DNA from 2 places in the Mycolicibacterium sp. XJ2546 genome. Region 2 is predicted to be linked to the other one. Evidence: predicted binding sites of a transcription regulator. Region 2 holds the regulator's gene; the other holds the start of a gene.
The links. The regulator LexA, encoded in region 2, represses DNA repair genes until DNA is damaged. The targets are predictions, from matches to a motif close to CGAACANNTGTTCG.
Positions count from the first base shown of each region.

Region 1 (6,782 bases), on a different contig from region 2:
CGGTGCGGCTGTCCATGCCGACCAGCAGGATGTCGATCGCGCCGTCCTCGCCGCCCCCGCCGAGCGCGACCGGGGAGATCTGGTTGATACCGGCTTCAAACGAGCGAATCTTGCCCCAGGCGGCGCCCGTGCTGATCAAGACCAACAGCGCCGCCGACACGGCGATGACACGAATCGTGCGCGCGGGCATCAGCCCAGGCTACGTGCGCATCGCCCAGATCCCGGGTAGCGCGCGTCGGCGTGCCAGAGTCGTGACCTCGGCTCAGCGCAACTCGGCCCCACTCGCTAGCTGCGGCGGCGACGCCGCGTGGGGCGGCGTCCTGGCAGGTCAGCGCCGCTCGGCGGGCGATGTGGTGGCGCCGACGGCGCCGCGGTGTGACATCGGCGACAGCGCGGCCCGTCGGGGCGGCGACGCGCTGACTTCGACGCGCGGTCGGGCACGGTTAACCTCTACGCCGTGAGTGACGAACTGGCAGGAGTCGCGTGAGCGACAATTTGGTGGTCGTCACGGTGACGTATTCACCGGGACCCCACCTCGACCGGTTTCTGGCGTCGCTGGCGCATGCCACCGACCGGCCGGTGACGGTCATCATGGCCGACAACGGCTCCACCGACGGTGCTCCCGAAGAAGCGCTGCAGCGCTACCCCAACGTGCGCCTGCTGCCCACCGGCGCCAACCTCGGCTACGGCAGCGCGGTGAACCGTGCCGTCAGCGAGTATCTGAAAGGTACTGCGGCGGCGTCGGACTGCTCCGACCTTTTTGTGGTCGCCAACCCCGACGTGCAATGGGGTCCGCGCAGCATCGACATCCTGCTGGAGGCCGCGGCGCGGTGGCCGCGCGCCGGTGCGCTTGGCCCGCTGATCCGCGACCCCGACGGCTCGGTGTACCCCTCGGCACGCCACCAACCGAGCCTGATCCGCGGCGGCATGCACGCGGTCGTCGGCCCGGTGTGGCGGTCGAACCCGTGGACGGCCGCCTATCGCCAGGAGCGGCTCGAGCCCAGCGAACGCCCGGTCGGTTGGCTGTCGGGCTCGTGCCTGTTGCTGAGGAAAGCGGCATTCGACGAGATCTCGGGCTTCGACGAGCGCTATTTCATGTACATGGAGGACGTCGACCTGGGTGATCGCCTCGGACGGGCCGGCTGGCAGAACGTCTACGTGCCGGCCGCCGAGGTTTTGCACGACAAGGGCCACGCGGCCGGCCGGGACCCGGCCCGCAACTTGGCCGCCCACCACACCAGCACCTACACTTTTCTCGCGGATCGGTATCCGAAGTGGTGGCAGAGTCCGCTGCGGTGGACCATCAGGGGGGCCCTCGCGGCGCGTGGGGGGTTGGTGGTACGCAATTCTCAGCGCAACCGCGGGAAAGGACGGCGTTAGCGTGAATCCGGCAGAGGTAGACGCCGTCGTACTGGTCGGTGGGCTCGGCACGCGGCTGCGGCCGCTGACGCTCTCGGCGCCCAAGCCGATGTTGCCCACGGCAGGCCTGCCGTTTCTGACCCACCTGTTGTCCCGGATCGCCGACGCCGGCATCGAACACGTCGTGCTGGGCACCTCATACAAGGCCGCGGTCTTCGAGACCGCGTTCGGCGACGGCTCCAAGCTGGGCCTGCAGATCGATTACGTCGTCGAAGATGAACCGTTGGGCACCGGGGGCGGCATCGCCAACGTGGCGTCGAAGCTGCGCCATGACACCGCGCTGGTGTTCAACGGCGACGTGCTGTCGGGCGCGGATCTGCGCGCGCTGCTGGACAGCCACGAAGAGAACAACGCCGACGTCACCCTGCACCTGGTGCGTGTCGGTGATCCCCGCGCGTTCGGCTGCGTGCCGACCGACGCCGACGGACGGGTCACCGCGTTTTTGGAGAAGACGCAGGATCCGCCGACCGATCAGATCAACGCTGGCTGCTATGTGTTCAAACGTGAGGTGATCGAGCGCATCCCGAAGGGGCGGGCGCTTTCGGTGGAGCGGGAAGTCTTTCCCGGGCTGTTGGCGGACGGCCTGCGGGTGTGCGGTTACGTCGACGCCACCTACTGGCGCGACATGGGCACCCCCGAGGACTTCGTGCGCGGCTCGGCCGACCTGGTGCGCGGCATCGCCCCGTCGCCCGCCCTCGGCGCGCCCCGCGGCGAAGACCTCGTGCACGACGGCGCGAGCGTGGCCCCCGGCGCGCTGCTGATCGGCGGCACGGTCGTGGGCCGCGGCGCGGAGATCGCCGGCGGCGCCCGTCTCGACGGTGCGGTGATCTTCGACGGCGCCAAGGTCGGCGCAGGTGCGGTGATCGAACGCTCGATCATCGGCTTCGGCGCCCGCATCGGCCCCCGGGCGCTGATCCGTGACGGCGTGATCGGCGACGGCGCCGACATCGGTGCGCGCTGCGAGTTGTTGCGCGGCGCGCGGGTGTGGCCGGGGGTTGCGATCCCCGACGGCGGCATCCGCTTCTCCACCGACGTCTAGAACATGCGATTTCGGCGCGCTAACGCCCCGTGACGGTACGTTTTCGCGCCGAAGTCACCAATTGCGTCAGGCCGAAGTCGCAGTCGACGGGCAGCGCGTCCAACGGCCACCAGCGCAGATCCAACGACTCGTCGCTACAAGCGATTTCGGCGCCCGCCGGCGCGTGCACGACGAACTGCATGTCGAGGTGACGCGTCGGCACACCCAACGAACACGTCACCGGGTGCACGTGCAGCGCGGCCAGTGCGGGGTCGATCTGCAGCCCGTCGATGCCGGACTCCTCGGCGGCCTCCCGCAGCGCGGCGGCCACGATCGTGGAATCGGAGGGCTCACAGTGTCCACCCGGTTGCAGCCAGCGGCCGACCCGCGGATGCAGGGTCAGCAGCGCATGGGTTTTGGTGTGGTCGAGCACCAGCGCCGATCCGGTGATGTGGCCGGGCACGCACTCGCGTAGGCAACCGTCCGGCCGCGCGGCCAGAAACGCCAGCACCGCGTGGCGCAGCGTGTCCTGGCCGGGATCGGGCGCGTGCCAACGTTTCAGAGTTTCGACCGCCGAAGCATGCAGGCTCACTTGCGCACCAGCAGAGCGTCGGTGGGTACCAAATCACGGGGTGCGACAGCGGCCAAGCCTTCTTCCGGGTAACCGATCGCGATGGCGCCCAACGGGTCCCAATCCTCTGGTAGGTCGAGCGCGTCGCGCACCAGGTCGGCCGCGAAGATCGTCGAACCGATCCAGCAACTACCCACCCCGCGCACCGCGAGCGCGACCAGCAGCCCCTGCACCGCCGCTCCGACCGCGACGGTGAACATAGTGTGTTCGGCCGCCGTGCGCGCGGCATCTGGATAGCTGTGCGCACCGTCGGGAACCAGAAACGGGATCACGACTTCGGGTGCGTCATACAGGATCTGGCCGCGGGCGACCCGGCGCTCGACGGCGTCCTCGGGTCGGCCGTCGGCGCGCAGGTCCTCGCGCCACTTGTCCTTCATCCGGTCCAACAGCGCAACCCGCCGGGCGCGGTCCTGCAACCAGACGAACCGCACCGGACGGGTGTGGTGGGGTGCCGGGGCGGTGAGTGCTTCGCCGACGGCGGCCTCGATGACGCCGGCGGCGACGGGTTCGTCGGTGAAGCGGCGCACCGACCGGCGTAGCAGCTGAGCCTGGGAGCGGCCGAGCGCGATCGCCTCCTCGGTGCCCAACCAGAACAGGTCTTCCTCGCCGGGCCGCAGCAGGGCGCGGGCGGTGGATGCGTCGTCGGGCAGCGACAACCCGCGCACCACCGCGACCGGAATATCGGTCAGCTTGCCCTTCACCAGATCGGCGGCTGCGGCGATTTCGTCGGCGACCGCGATCTCGGTGACGATCAGGTCGTTGCCGTGCCGGTCCCGCGACCCGGCGTAGCCGTGTAGCACGGTGAGGCCCGCGGCGCCGATCGCGGCATCAATCTGGCCGTTGCGCCATGCCCGGCCCATGGTGTCGGTGACCACGACGCCGACGGTGACACCGAGGCGGTCACGCAGTTCGGTGCGCAGGGCCGCCGCGCTGCCGTCGGGGTCGACGGGTAGCAGCGCCAACTCGGTCGACCCGACGTTGGAGCCGTCCACGCCGGCGGCCGCCTGGACGAGCCCCAACGCGTTCTCGGTGATCAGGGTGCGCCCCTTGCGGGCCAGGACCCGCACGGCCTCGGTATCGATCAGCTTGCGGCGCAACGCATCACGCTCGTCGGGGTCAGACGGTGCTGCGACGATACGGCCTTCGCACTTGGAGATCACCTTGCTGGTGACGACGACGACGTCGTTATCGCGCAACCAGGGTGCCGCCGTCGCGATCGCCGCCGCCAGGTTGTCACCGGGCCGGAACTGCGGCAGCCCCAGCACGGGGAGCAGTTCGACGGCGGCTGCCGATCCGTGTTCGGTCACGGTTTCACACCGGCCAGATCCAGCCCGGCACGCACCATTTCGGCTGTGGTCGCCGGATCCTTCATCAGCAGCGGCACCGCCCGCACCTCGACGCCGTCGATCGCGGCGGAGTCACCTTCGTGCACCAGCCAGCCGTCGAGGATGCCGACTCCCGAACGGGCGCCGTAGTGTTGGCCGATCGCCTCGGAGGTGCTCTGCACCCCGATCACCGACAGGCATTCGTCGGCCATGCCGCGCAACGGTTTCCCGCCGATGACGGGCGAGTAGCCGATCACCCGCGCCGGGGTGGAGCGCAGTGCGGCGCGGATGCCGGGTACGGCCAGGATCGCGCCGATGCTGACCACCGGGTTGGACGGCGCCAGCAGCACGACGTCCGCCGTCGCAATCGCCTCGGCGACACCCGGGCCGGCGGTGGCGGCATCGGCGCCGACGAACGCGAAACTGTGCGTGGGCACCTGCGCGCGGTAGCGCACCCACCACTCCTGAAAGTGAATGGCGCGCTTCTCGCCGTCGCTGGGATCGGTGATGACAACGTGGGTTTCGCTGCGGTCGTCGGTCACCGGCAGCAGACGCGCTCCGGGTGACCACCGCTTGCACAGCGCCTCGGTGACTTGAGACAGCGGATAACCGGCCCGCAGCATCTGGGTGCGCACCAGATGGGTGGCCAGGTCGCGATCGCCCAACCCGAACCAGTCCGGCTGTACGCCGTAGGCGGCGAGTTCCTCCTTGGCGTGCCAGGTTTCGTTGCGATGGCCCCAGCCGCGGTCCGGGTCGATGCCGCCGCCGAGGGTGTACATGCAGGTGTCGAGGTCCGGGCAGATCCGCACACCGAACATCCATGCGTCGTCTCCGATGTTGACGATCGCCGTCAACTCGTTGGTCGAGTCGTCACCGAACTGGCCCAGCCCGAGAAGATGCTGCACGCCTAACAGGAACCGCGCACCGCCGACCCCGCCGACCAGAACCGTGACCTTCACATCGAACGAGAGTAGGCCGTCGCGGCCGAGGCGGTTCGCGCAGGAGCACTGCAATGGGGCGGGTGTGACAGACACGCCGATCAACGACTCGCCGAGAATCGGTCACGGAATGGTATGAATTTCTGTTCCAACGCTTGACCGCAGCATCTAACGCGTGTGTAATCACAGCAGTGTCATTTCGCGGTTGGCCTGCCGGTTCCGGTGTCGCAGACCGAGATTCGATCACTTGTTCGAATGGGATGGCCACATCTCAACAGCGAGGCTCCATTTCTAGGGATCTACGAGATCAGGTGAGGAGGCGGGAAGATGTCTTTTGAGCAAGGCCATTTCGATCGTGTGGTTCCGTTCGATGACCGACTGTTCGGCTCAGTAGGCAGCGCGCCGCACACCAATATCGGACCGGCACCGGCTGCGATACCCACGCGTCCGCAATTGAGTCTGGTGCCCGACCCAATCGATGTTGCGCCGCCATTGACTCCCGAAGACGACCTCTGGCAAGAGCGCGCACTGTGTGCTCAAACCGATCCGGAGGCGTTCTTTCCGGAGAAGGGCGGCTCGACGCGGGAGGCGAAGCGCATCTGCCAGGGCTGCGAGGTGAAGGACGCCTGCCTCGATTACGCGCTGGCCAACGATGAACGCTTCGGCATCTGGGGCGGGCTCTCCGAGCGCGAGCGCCGCCGCCTCAAACGCGGCATCATCTAGTCCGCGCGCTCTACTCGTCGTCGATCGTCGGGTCGATGACAGAAGGTTCGACCCCCAGGTAGGTGGCCACCTGAGCCACCAGAATTTCATGCAACAAATCGCCGAGTTCGACGGTGTCGTTGGCCCGTCGCTCGATCGGCTTGCGAAACAGCACAATTCGGGCCCGAGTGGCATTACCCCGCACGTCCACCCCCGCCGGTATCAACCGCGCCAGCGCGATCGGCCCGTCCGCAACCACCTCGGGTGGCCACTGCATGGTGTCGGGATCCTTCAGCGAGATCCGCGGTATCTCGTCGACCGCCACGTCGAGCGCGGACAGCCGCTCATGCCAGCGCCGCTCGATGGGTTCGTAGGCCTCCAGCACCGCCATGTCGAATCGCTCGGCGCGGCTGCGCCAGCCGGGCACGGTTGGGGGAAGCAGCGGCCCGCGCATCTCCCGGCCGCGGCGCGATCGCATACGTGCCCGTTCGGCCACGGACACGATCGTAACGGTTGGAGATCGGCCGTCCTGGTACTGCGCGTGTCCAGCAGCTTGCCGGGTGCGTCCGCGATAGCCTTCCGTGCGTGAACGTTCCCCGTCGCTGCTGCCGGCCCGGGTGCCCTCACTATGCGGTCGCGACGCTGACCTTCGTCTACTCCGACTCGACCGCGGTGGTGGGTCCGCTCGCCACGGTGTCTGAGCCGCACTCGTGGGACCTGTGCGTGGTGCACGCCGGCCGGATCACCGC
Region 1 covers NZ_JBEFRW010000002.1:454,089-460,870, forward strand. The annotation lists gene ABQE44_RS05745 (LCP family protein) at 1-190, opposite strand, end outside; gene ABQE44_RS05750 (glycosyltransferase family 2 protein) at 484-1,380, shown strand; gene ABQE44_RS05755 (mannose-1-phosphate guanylyltransferase ManB) at 1,382-2,458, shown strand; gene ABQE44_RS05760 (NUDIX domain-containing protein) at 2,478-3,029, opposite strand; gene ABQE44_RS05765 (coenzyme F420-0:L-glutamate ligase) at 3,026-4,375, opposite strand; gene cofD (2-phospho-L-lactate transferase) at 4,372-5,352, opposite strand; gene ABQE44_RS05775 (WhiB family transcriptional regulator) at 5,659-6,054, shown strand; gene ABQE44_RS05780 (metallopeptidase family protein) at 6,065-6,487, opposite strand; gene ABQE44_RS05785 (DUF3499 domain-containing protein) at 6,619-6,782, shown strand, end outside.
Region 1: the regulator LexA is predicted to act here: its motif matches at 5,572-5,585, upstream of cofD (2-phospho-L-lactate transferase).

Region 2 (6,782 bases):
AATGGAGTCGACGCTGGAGCTCACCCTGCAATATGCCAAGGAGCGCAAGGCTTTCGGCCGTCCGATCGGCAGCCAGCAGAACAGTCGGTTCCTGCTTGCCGAGCTCGCCACCGAAGCCACGGCGGTACGGATCATGGTCGATGAGTTCATCGGCCTGCACCTCGACGGGAAGCTGACCGCCGAGCAGGCCGCGATGGCGAAATGGTATTCGACGGAGAAGCAGGTGTATTTGATCGACCGGTGCCTGCAATTGCACGGCGGCTACGGCTATATGCGGGAATATCCGGTTGCCCGCGCCTATCTGGACGCTCGCGTACAGACCATTTACGGCGGCACGACCGAGATCATGAAGGAGATCGTCGGCCGTTCATTGGGTGTCTGACTGCGAAGAATCCAGCTGTGGCCTGGCCGAATAGCTCGGGCAGCATTTTCCGAAGACGTGAAATTCGACCGTTGTCGGCGGGCACGACTTGCCAGGTGTTCGAAACTTTCCCGCACCGGCCAGGTATTTTCTCTCCAAGGTCGGCGTGTTCCTCTCGTTGTTGACGCCATTTGACGGCACAGTTGACGGCGCGGTACCGAATCAGGAATCAGGCGCCGACCGCGGGAGGATCTGATGAGCGGGCATCTGACCCGGCGTAGGTGGCGGATCGGCCAGTTGGCCGTCGGCCTGTTGTCGGTGGCGGCGTTGGTCTTGACGGCGCCGGCCGCGTCGGCCCAGCCGGAGGTCGAAGCCAACACTGCGATCACGGCCGCCTGGGAGGCCAGCGGCGGCGACGGCGGCGTGCTCGGGCCCAGGCAGGGCGAGGTCTATGCCCTCGGCGAGGGCTTCGCCCAGGATTTCGCCGGCGGCAAGATGTTCTTCACCCCGGCCACCGGCGCGCACTTCATGACGGGCGCGATCCTGGATAAGTACGAATCGTTGGGCGGGGCCGCCGACGGCGACCTGGGATTCCCCAAAATTGACGAAAGCCCCGGACGCGCCCCCAACAGCCGCAACTCCACGTTCAGCGCCAGCGACAACCCGGTGATCTTCTGGACACCCGACACCGGCGCGCATGTCGTCCGCGGACCGATCAACGCGGCGTGGGACGAACTCGGCGGATCGTCGGGACCGCTGGGCGTGCCCACCGAGGATGAGCGCTACCAGGGCGACATCGTCAGCCAGAAGTTCTCCGGCGGCGAGATCACCTACAACACCAAGACCAAAACCTTCACCACCGTGCCACCGGAGCTGGCCGCCCAATTGGAGGACTTGCAGATCCCGGAGGACCCGGTAGCCGCGATCAACGCCGCACGACGGGCTGCGGGCGGGCCGATGGGGCCGCTCGGCGCCGCCGAAGGCCCGCCGTATCCCATCGGCGCCGACGGCCTCGCCCAGAACTTCGCAGGCGGCAAGATCTTCTACTCACCGGACACCGGTGCGAACGTCCTGACCGGTCAGGTACTCGACAAGTACGAAAGCGTCGGAGGGCCCGAGGGCGATCTCGGATTCCCGGTCACCGGCGAGGTCGACGGCGGCATCACCAACAGCCGGATGAGCACGTTCGGCGCCGAGGACAAGCCGGTCATCTTCTGGACCCCCGACTACGGTGCGGTCATCGTGCGCGGCCCGATCAACGCGGCATGGGCCGAATTGGGCGGCGGCGAGGGCCCGCTCGGGGCTCCCACTGCCGATCAGTCCGAGGACGGCGACGTCATCACGCAGCGGTTCAGCGAGGGCGCCATCTCGTGGGACCGGTCGACGAACTCGTTTACCACCGAGCCGGCCAACCTGGCGCCGCAACTGGCCGGGATGGAGGTACCGGGCCAGACCGCGCCCGCCGCACCCCCGTCGGCGCAAGGCGTAAACGGTAACGACGGCAACGGTTTTCAGTGGAGCTGGTGGTGGCTGCTGGCCATCGTGCCCGCGCTGATACTCATCGGGTTGGTGGCCTTTGCGACGCTGCGCAACCGCCGCGGCGGCGATGACGACGAGTTCGCACTGGGCCGCGATGGGCTGGACGACGGCGGGTACGACCAGGAGCGGTTCGGCGCAGACGACGGCGCCGCACCTCTGTACAGCGCAGGCGACGACGACGTGGCATCCCTGTACAGCGCCGGGGACGACGACGTACCCGCCTACAGCGCAGCGGACGCCCCGGAACCCGGGGTGTTCGGCGACGACTACGACGCGGCGTTGTTCGGCGACCGCTACGCGCGTGAGGGCTTGGACTCGCTGTCATCGCCGACCGACGACGCTGCCACCCCAGAGCCGGTGTCGTCGAGCCCGTGGGAAGCGCCACCGCCCGTCGACGCAGAACCAGAACCCGAAGCCGCGGACGAACCGCCGGCGGCGGAGTTCGACGAGGAAGACCCCGACAACGTCGACACTGCGCCGACGCGGGTGCCCACGGAGGCCGAACGTAGCGCGCTGACCGACACGGGTCGGCACGCCCGCATCGAGCCCGAGGAGCCCGAGCCCGCACAGCCGGCGTTCCGCCTGCCCCTCGACGACTCCAACGACGCGCCGGAGGGTTATCCGATCAAGGCCGACACGCAGTCGGGCCGGTACTGGCTACCCGACACCGTGGGCTATGAGGATACGCGGGCCGAAATCTGGTTCACCAGCGAAGAATTCGCGCGCGCGAACGGCTTCGTCCGCGCCGACTAGGTGCCGACTAGACCTTACGGATCACGGTCACGACCTTGCCGAGCACGGCCGCCTCGTTGCCGGGGATCGGGTCGAACGCGGGATTGTGCGGCATCAGCCACACCTGGCCGCTGGTGCGTTTGAATGTCTTGACCGTTGCTTCACCGTCGATCATCGCCGCGACGATGTCACCGTTTTCGGCGACGTTCTGCTGACGGACGACCACCCAGTCCCCGTCGCAGATCGCGGCGTCCACCATCGATTCACCGACGACCTTGAGCAGGAACAACGACCCCTCGCCGACCAGCTCACGCGGCAGTGGGAACACATCCTCGACGGCCTCCTCGGCCAGGATCGGCCCACCCGCAGCGATGCGGCCGAGCACCGGCACGAAGGTCGGTTCAGGTAGCGCGTCGGAGCCTGCCACCTCGGTGACTGCCGGCATCACGTGGTCGTCGACCCCCCGGACGTCCACGGCCCTGGGCCGGTTGGGGTCGCGGCGCAGATAGCCCTTGCGCTCCAGCGTGCGCAGCTGATGAGCCACCGACGATGTCGACGTCAGGCCGACCGCATCACCGATTTCCCGGATGCTCGGCGGATATCCGCGGGTGCTGACCGAGGCGCGGATGACCTCGAGGATGGTGCGCTGACGCTCGGTCAGACCCGTGTCGGGCCGTCGGCGCGCACCGGTGTTGTCGGTATCGCCGGGGGAATCGCTGCTGGAATCCATGCCGCCGAATGTAACGCGCCGCCGACGATTAATCAAACATGTGTTCGACGCGTGTCGCGAGAAACCCGAGCGGCATTCGCGCGCCCGGATTTGTCAGACCGCCTCGCTATCGTTTGCAACAGTTCGATCACACGTTCTATTAATCGAACATGTGATCGACTATCTTCGAACACAGGAGCGAACGACGCGAGTGGGAGGCAGGCAGATGACGATCATCGAAACCCGGAAGAATTCGGCGGCACCCGCGGCCAGGCCGGGTGTCCGGCCGTCCGGCGCACGACGGAGGCGGCCGACCCGGCGGCCGGGCGGGGCGCCGATCAGGTATCGGGGGAGCGGTGTGGTGGTGTCGCGGGCACCGCATCGGCGCCGCCCGATCACCCCGGCCACCACGGTGGTTCTCGCGCTGATTGCAGCGGCGATCACGGTGTGGCTCGGACTGGTCGCGCAGTTCGGCGGGGTGGTCGGTAGCCCCGCCGCGGTGCCGGATCGGCTCGCGGTGGTGCAGGTGCACACCGGGGAAACGCTGAACCAGGTGGCTGCGCGGGTGGCACCCGACGCGCCGGTCGGCGCGGTGGTGGAACGGATCCGTGAGCTCAACGAACTCGACTCCGCGGTGCTGGACGCGGGCCAGACGCTCATCACGCCGGTCGGCTGACGACATCGTGGGCGCTGAAAAGAGGTGCCGCACACCGGTGTTCGTCGACATTTCGGCCAGGTATGCCCGATTCGCCCCGGCGCTGGGCCATCGGGGTGCGGCGCAGGTACGCTCGGAGTCGTCCCAGGTAGTCGTGTGTTGGCGTGGCGAAGGAGCGGTGATGCACTGTCCGTTCTGTCGCCATCCCGATTCGCGGGTGGTCGATTCCCGCGAGACCGACGAAGGTCAGGCTATCCGCCGACGCCGCTCGTGTCCCGAGTGCGGCAAGCGGTTCACCACGGTGGAGACGGCGGTGCTCGCGGTGGTCAAGCGCAGCGGGGTCACCGAGCCGTTCAGCCGCGAAAAGGTCGTCGACGGTGTCCGGCGGGCCTGTCAGGGCCGCCAGGTTGACGATGACGCGTTGAACTTGCTCGCCCAGCAGGTCGAGGACACCGTGCGGGCGGCCGGCCCCGAGGTGCCCAGCCACGAGGTCGGGCTCGCCATTCTGGGCCCGCTGCGCGAGCTCGACGAGGTCGCCTATCTGAGGTTCGCCTCCGTGTACCGGGGTTTCAGCTCAGCGGAAGACTTCGAACGCGAGATCGAAGCGCTGCGGGCCCATCGTGAGGCTCCCCAGCCGTCCGCCGGCTGAGGCCGGATGCCGACGCTCAGTCGATGTGGCGGGCGCCGTCGCTGACCACGCGTCCCGAGATGCGCACCCAACCTTCGGCGCTCCACTGGGTGTAGATCTCGGAACCCTTGCCCTGCACGATGGTCAGGTCCCGGCTGAGGTAGTCGGTCATGCGTGCCGCCGCCGAGCCGGTGGCCTCGTCTTCGGGCACGCCTAGGTCGGTCGCGAACATCCGCGACCGCACCACCCCCTTGTCGCGGTCGAGCCACGTCCACAGGTAGTGGTTCACGTCGTCGGGATAGTCGGCGGGGTCGGCGTCCAGCAACTCCTCGGTCGAGGTGACGTCGTGGATCGCGAACTCCGGCGCCCACTCCGAACGTGCGCTGACCGCGGTCAGCTCGTCGGCGTAGCCCACCTGGACGATGCCGGCCGGCACCCGCAGCGTGTGGATCGGCGTGCCCTGTTCGCGCAACCACCACGCGGCGCCGACGGTCGGATGCCCGGCGAAGGGCATCTCGGTGCTCGGCGTGTAGATGCGGGCGTGCGCGGTGTTGGTTCCTGGCTGCGGACGTTCGACGAACACGGTTTCGCTGTAACCCAATTGGGTGGCGATCCGCTGCCGATCGTCAGGGTCCACGGTGCCGGCGTCGACGACGCCGAGCGGATTTCCGTGCTTGCCGCCGGGGTCGGTGAAAACCCGCAACACGGTCACGTCGATGGCCATGCGCCGATGCTACTTTGTGCCCGGCTGGCGTCGACCGGCCCCGAGGGTGAGGGGCTCTGGGCGCCTCGCACCGCTAGCGGGTGTCGTCGCCGTCCTGGAAGGGATCCGTGGACTTGTCATCGGACTGTTGAGCGAGGAACCGTTCGAACTCGGCGCCGAGCTCGTCGCCGCTGGGCAGCTCCTCATCACGCGCCAGCAGCGACCGGTTCTCCTGGGCCGCGACGAACGCGTCGTACTGGCGCTCCAGCGCGGTCACCACCTGGGCGACCTCGCTGCTGTCTTCGACCTGTTCGTTCACCTTCATCAGCACTTCGGCGCCCGCCTCGACCAGAGCGTCCAGCGGAAGCTGCAGTGACCCGCTCTTGGCGACCTCGGCCAGCAACGCTTCTGCGGCCGCGGGGTAGGCGGTCTGCGCCAGGTAGTGCGGGACGTGCACGGTAAACCCGACCACTTCGTGGCCGTGCTGGGCCATCCGGAACTCCAACAGGTTGGACACGCTGGCGGGCACCTGTACCTCGCCGACCCATGGTTGGTGGTCGGCGATCAGCTCTTTGTCGTTGGAATGCGCTGTGAGCGTGATCGGGCGCGTGTGGGGGACTGCCATCGGGATGGTGCCCAGCCCGATCACCCGGCGCACCCCGAGCCGTTCGGCCAGCAGCCGCACTGCGGTGATGAACCGCTCCCACCGCAGATCGGGCTCCATCCCGGCGAGGAGCAGGAACGGCGTCCCGACGCTGTCGCGCAGCGCGTAGAGGTTGAGTTCGGGGTCTTCGTAGTTGGTGAAGTGGTCGGTCTTGAAGGTCATCAGCGGACGCCGGGAGCGGTAGTCCAGCAGCTCGTCGATGGCGAACGACGCCACCAACTCGGTGTCGAGGGTGTCGCGCAGGTGCTGCGCGGCCAGCCGGATGGCGTGGCCGGCGTCGGAGAAGCCCTCGAGCGCGTGGATCATCACCGGTCCGCGGCCGTCTGCAGAGGACAGTTTGGGCGCCGGGAACTCGAGTTCGTACATGCCGGTCTGCTCCGGCTGGTACTGCTGTTCAGGACTGCCTGGACTGTCGGTCATTTGTTTTCGTCTCCTCACCGCGGTGCCAAGACATTAGCGCTTCTATCGTTCCAACTGATTTCTGAGTCGTTGCGTTCCCGCTGGGCGAGCAAACATTCCTCAGGCGCGGAAGTGGTTCAACGCCCACAGTTTGTTCATCACGTCCAGCGCCGCGACCTTGTAGGCCTCGGAGAATGTCGGGTAGTTGAACACCGCGTCGACCAGGTACTCCACCGTGCCGCCGCAGCCCATTACGGCCTGGCCGATGTGCACCATCTCGGTGGCGCTGGTGCCGAAGATGTGCACGCCGAGCAGCTTGAGGTCGTCGGTGGACACCAGCAATTTGAGCATGCCGTAGGAGTCGCCGGCGATCTGCCCGCGGGCCAGTTCGC
Region 2 covers NZ_JBEFRW010000003.1:449,856-456,637, forward strand. The annotation lists gene ABQE44_RS08605 (acyl-CoA dehydrogenase family protein) at 1-382, shown strand, start outside; gene ABQE44_RS08610 (sunset domain-containing protein) at 617-2,653, shown strand; gene lexA (transcriptional repressor LexA) at 2,661-3,362, opposite strand; gene ABQE44_RS08620 (LysM peptidoglycan-binding domain-containing protein) at 3,568-4,017, shown strand; gene nrdR (transcriptional regulator NrdR) at 4,178-4,645, shown strand; gene ABQE44_RS08630 (PhzF family protein) at 4,662-5,348, opposite strand; gene ABQE44_RS08635 (proteasome assembly chaperone family protein) at 5,422-6,411, opposite strand; gene sthA (Si-specific NAD(P)(+) transhydrogenase) at 6,511-6,782, opposite strand, start outside.